DNA from 2 places in the Pseudoalteromonas sp. AOP31-A2-14 genome. Region 1 is predicted to be linked to the other one. Evidence: predicted binding sites of a transcription regulator. Region 1 holds the regulator's gene; the other holds the start of a gene.
What was found. The regulator LexA, encoded in region 1, represses DNA repair genes until DNA is damaged. The targets are predictions, from matches to a motif close to TACTGTATNNNNATACAGTA.
Positions count from the first base shown of each region.

Region 2: recN (DNA repair protein RecN) is a predicted target of LexA. The motif match lies at 1,070-1,089, and genes of this name have one in related genera.

Region 1 is NZ_JBQSXI010000001.1:3,277,137-3,279,343, forward strand. Features, by position in the region: gene coxB (cytochrome c oxidase subunit II) at 1-4, opposite strand, end outside; gene lexA (transcriptional repressor LexA) at 498-1,112, opposite strand; gene ACT3S9_RS15180 (PaaI family thioesterase) at 1,273-1,710, shown strand; gene ACT3S9_RS15185 (hypothetical protein) at 1,732-2,112, opposite strand.
Region 2 is NZ_JBQSXI010000001.1:1,238,826-1,241,032, forward strand. Features, by position in the region: gene recN (DNA repair protein RecN) at 1-1,046, opposite strand, end outside; gene nadK (NAD(+) kinase) at 1,512-2,207, opposite strand, start outside.

The DNA.
Region 1 (2,207 bases):
CCATGTGACGGCTCCTTTTGATGCTATTGCAAAACGCAAAGCGAAAAGGCCACCTATACCAATTAATAAAACTACAAATTTTGTAACTTAATACGCTTGGTATTACTGCTAGTGCCAATTCGTTATTTTTATTTTTTATTGGAAAGTTAATGCTGCAAAACTTCCATATAGATAATGTTTTTTACTCACTATCTCGTGTTACTTTCAATTTCAGTAAAATAATTGTTAACACAGTGTGTTAACTAATTAGTTAAAAAATAGTCAATAAGCAAATTTTTATAGTAATTAAATTCTTTTTTGGTGCAGGAATAACAGCTAAAACTAGCGCATTATTTTAGATGGGCAGAATACATGAGTTACTTTAAAGTAACGAAAAGCAAGGTAAAGTAAGGGTTTAGCGGGTATTAACAACTATGAAATATAGTCTTTAGAGTATAAGAAATGTATTGCACCAAACTTCACTAATTTGGTGCGAAAAACTTAGCCAACCTTGATGGCTACATCCAATCAGCATTTCGAATCACGCCAACAGCAAGTCCTTCAATATTGAACGACTCGTGTTCTAAGTCCACCTCAATAGGTGTAAAGTCTTCATTTTCAGCATGTAAAAGTATTTTTCGGCCTGCTTTTTCAAGACGCTTAACTGTTACATCCTCATCAACACGAGCAACAACAACTTGGCCATTCTCAGCGACTTGGGTACTATGCACTGCTAATAAGTCACCGTCCATAATTCCGATATCTTTCATACTCATACCATTTACACGCAGTAAAAAGTCCGCAGCAGGTTTAAATAATAGCGGATCAATTTGGCAATGGCTCTCAACATGTTGTTGCGCCAAAATAGGCTCCCCAGCAGCGACACGACCAATTAAAGGCAACCCCAATTGCTCAGGTTCTTCTTCAATTAACTTAATACCACGGCTAGCCCCTGGCGTCATTTTAATTACGCCCTTTTTAGCTAATGCTTTTAAATGCTCTTCAGCAGCATTAGCACTTTTGAAACCAAGTGTTTGGGCTATTTCAGCACGAGTTGGCGGCATCCCCGTGTCTTTAATAAAAACTTTAATCAGTTCGAGTATTTGAGCTTGGCGTTTAGTTAATGGGCGCATACAACTGGTTTTCCATACAGTACATTTAACTGTGAGTATATACAGTTATCTAAAAATCGCAAATTTAAATTATGACTTTCATAATTAACAAAACACCAATTGAATTATAATCAATAATAAAATAGCCTGAGTGTAAACCACGACCTAACCGAGAAATAAAATGAGCATCTGGTATCAACCCGTCAGCCTTGAGCTGTGTAAACAATTGGAAAGTGGCATTACAGATCAAGGCACACTAATGAAAACAATGGGCATTGAAGTAACTGAAATTGGTGATGATTATTTAGTTGCAACCATGCCTGCAATCCCACAACATCATAACCCTATCGGTATGGTGCATGGAGGCGCTAATGTTGCCCTTGCAGAAACAGTAGCCAGCTACGCAGCTAACTTTGTTGTTGATTACACTAAGTTTTATTGTGTAGGGCAAGAAATTAATGCCAACCATTTAAAGGCATCACGCAACGGCACCTTAACGGCCACAGCTAAACCTCTTCATTTAGGTAAGCGTACATCAGTGTGGGAAGTAAAAATAACTAATAGCCGTGGAGAGTTGTGCTGCGTATCACGAATGACGGCCGCGGTGGTTGAGCGTTAAGCGCTATTTTTATATAAAAAGCTATTTCTCAAGCGGGTAGATAGTGATTTCGATACCCGCACCAATCGCAGAAATGCGTAACAAAGTGTCAGCTTGTAATGCTTGGTTAAAACATTTAGGTGAAATGCCTGACTCGAAACCAATATCAAAGGTACGTCTTGAACACGATAACCATTGCTTTAAGGCATTACGAGAGCATGATTCAATAAGCTCGCAAATATGATTTATAGCTTTGTCTGGCGAGCTTATTTCAGCACTGGCTTCAATACGGGCAAGTTGTCTATACTCATCTTTATCGTAATGTAATACCGTGGCATGCTTTTTGAGGTCGGCCACTAAAGTGCTAATATCTTGTTTCGATTCTAGCTCAAGATCTACATTTAAAAATTGAATTTCTGACATATGCTGTTGTTTACCCCTGTTGATAAGAGTCAAATTTTAACCTAGTTTTTCTTATATACCAAATCTAGAATAAAGTCCCTGCGACAATTTGCCAC
Region 2 (2,207 bases), 2.0 Mb from region 1:
CATTCAAGCTCAGCCAATCGGGATGAATTATTACTGATTGATTCTAGTTCTTGTGCAATATCTTGGTGAAAATCAACCAATTGTTCGGGCTTTATATGATGTTTGCGGGCTAAATCCATCGCGCCTGTTAAGCGTGTTTCAACTTCATCTAGCCGGGCAGGATCAAGATCGCTTTGTTCAGTGTAGCCACGTATTTCTCGGCTGGCTTCTTCAACTTGTACCGCAGCCTCTGCTAGTAGTGCTGCAACGCTTGATAGGTTTTCGTCGTAATTAGCTAGTTCAGCGAACTGTTGGGCGCTGTGTTGTAATAGTGAGCAGGCATTTTGCTCATCACTTTCATACAGTGCTTGTAGCTCACGTTGGCAGGCTTCTATTATTGTTTGACTATGGCTTAACTTATAATGCTCGGCTTCAATTTCTACAAATTCATCTGGTTGTAGTGCAAATTCATCAAGCTCAGCAACTTGATATTCTAGTAGCTGTTTTTGTGCCGCTTGCTGTTGTTGTTGCTGCTCAAGCCGGGTAAATTCTTTTTGTAAAGACTGGTATTCATTGCAGCTATGACGTACTGATTCTATGAGTTCAGAGTGGCCTGCATATTCATCAAGGAGCTGCAATTGGTGCTCGCTTTTTAATAAGTGTTGATGCGCATGCTGGCCATGGATTGAAATTAAATATTGGCCAAGTTCTTTAAGCTGTGTAGCTGTGACAGGACTGCCGTTTATATAGCTTTTACTACGACCATTTTTACAAATAACACGCCTGAGCAAGCACTCTTGCTCGTCATTTGAGAGCATGTTTTCTGTTAAAAATGCGTTAGCAAGAGGGAGTTGAGTGAGGTCAAACTCGGCGCATATTTCGGCGCGGTCAGAGCCTGGGCGAACGGCTGAGGCTTCAGCGCGCTCACCTAAGCACAGTGATAAAGCATCAATTGCAATTGATTTACCTGCGCCCGTTTCGCCAGTTATAGCGCTCATGCCGGCGTGCCATTCTGTGCTTAAGTTACTTACAATTGCAAAATCTTTAATTTCTAAACCAATTAACATACTGTTCATCCATCCAGTCATTTAACTGTCAATTTATACAGTGTTTTTACTTTTTGCAAATTAAATTTCAGCTTTTATACAATGAAAGTTACTTTTTTGAACGCTATATTATTCAATTTTTTATTATTATCAAGAGCATCTGAGCATAAAGAAGGTATTTTAAGCATGGTAATTAATACAGGGAAAATTTAGTTATAAAACACTTTATTAAAAGTAATACCGGTTTGAATTCGCTTTGCAAAAATGCCTAGACGTTGCGTTAGTTCGTCGTGTGTATCTGTGAGGTAGGATTTGGTTAGTTCATTGCTTGCCTGTTTTGTTTGCTAGGTTATTAAATAAGACCCAAGCAAGAAGGTAGAGGCAATAGAGCAAAAAACTTCAAGCGGATATTGTTATTATTTTTTGCTGATAACGAATGGTCATTTTTAGGTGTTTTGCGCTAAAGGGTTAGTTAGCGCAATAAAGTTAGTATAAACGGCTGCCCCAATTTAATTTGGTACGCAATACATGATAATAAGAGTAGTCTTTTGGATGAATAAGCCTTAATTTTTTATCGGCTTTTTTTATCACTACTTCATCACCAGGTAATACTGCAAGCACCACGTGACTATCACAACTGACTTGCAAGCTGTCGGTGTTATCAAGGCTGAGTTTTAAACGTACTTCGTTATCGGCATCAATTACTAGTGGGCGACTTGATAAGGTATGTGGAAACATTGGTACTAACGAAATCGCATTTAATTCAGGGGTTAAAATTGGCCCGCCTCCAGAAAGAGAGTAAGCAGTAGAGCCCGTTGGAGTAGAAACAATTAAGCCATCAGATCGCTGAGAAAACACAAAAGCGTCATTAACAAAAGCCTCAAATTCAATCATATGCGCTACTTTATCGGCATGTAGTACGGCTTCGTTAACAGCCGAATTTGCACTTTTAAGCTCAGCATGGCGGTATACTTCAACTTCTAATAAGAAGCGATTTTCTTCAATGTATTGGCCGCTTAGTACTTGCTCTAGGCTTGCTTCAAAGCCTTCTGGGTCTAAATCAGTTAAAAAGCCTAAGTTGCCTCGGTTAACGCCAATAACCGCGACATTAAAACGCGCTAATACGCGAGCTGCGCCCAGCATATTACCATCACCGCCAACCACAATAGCTAAATCGGCTTG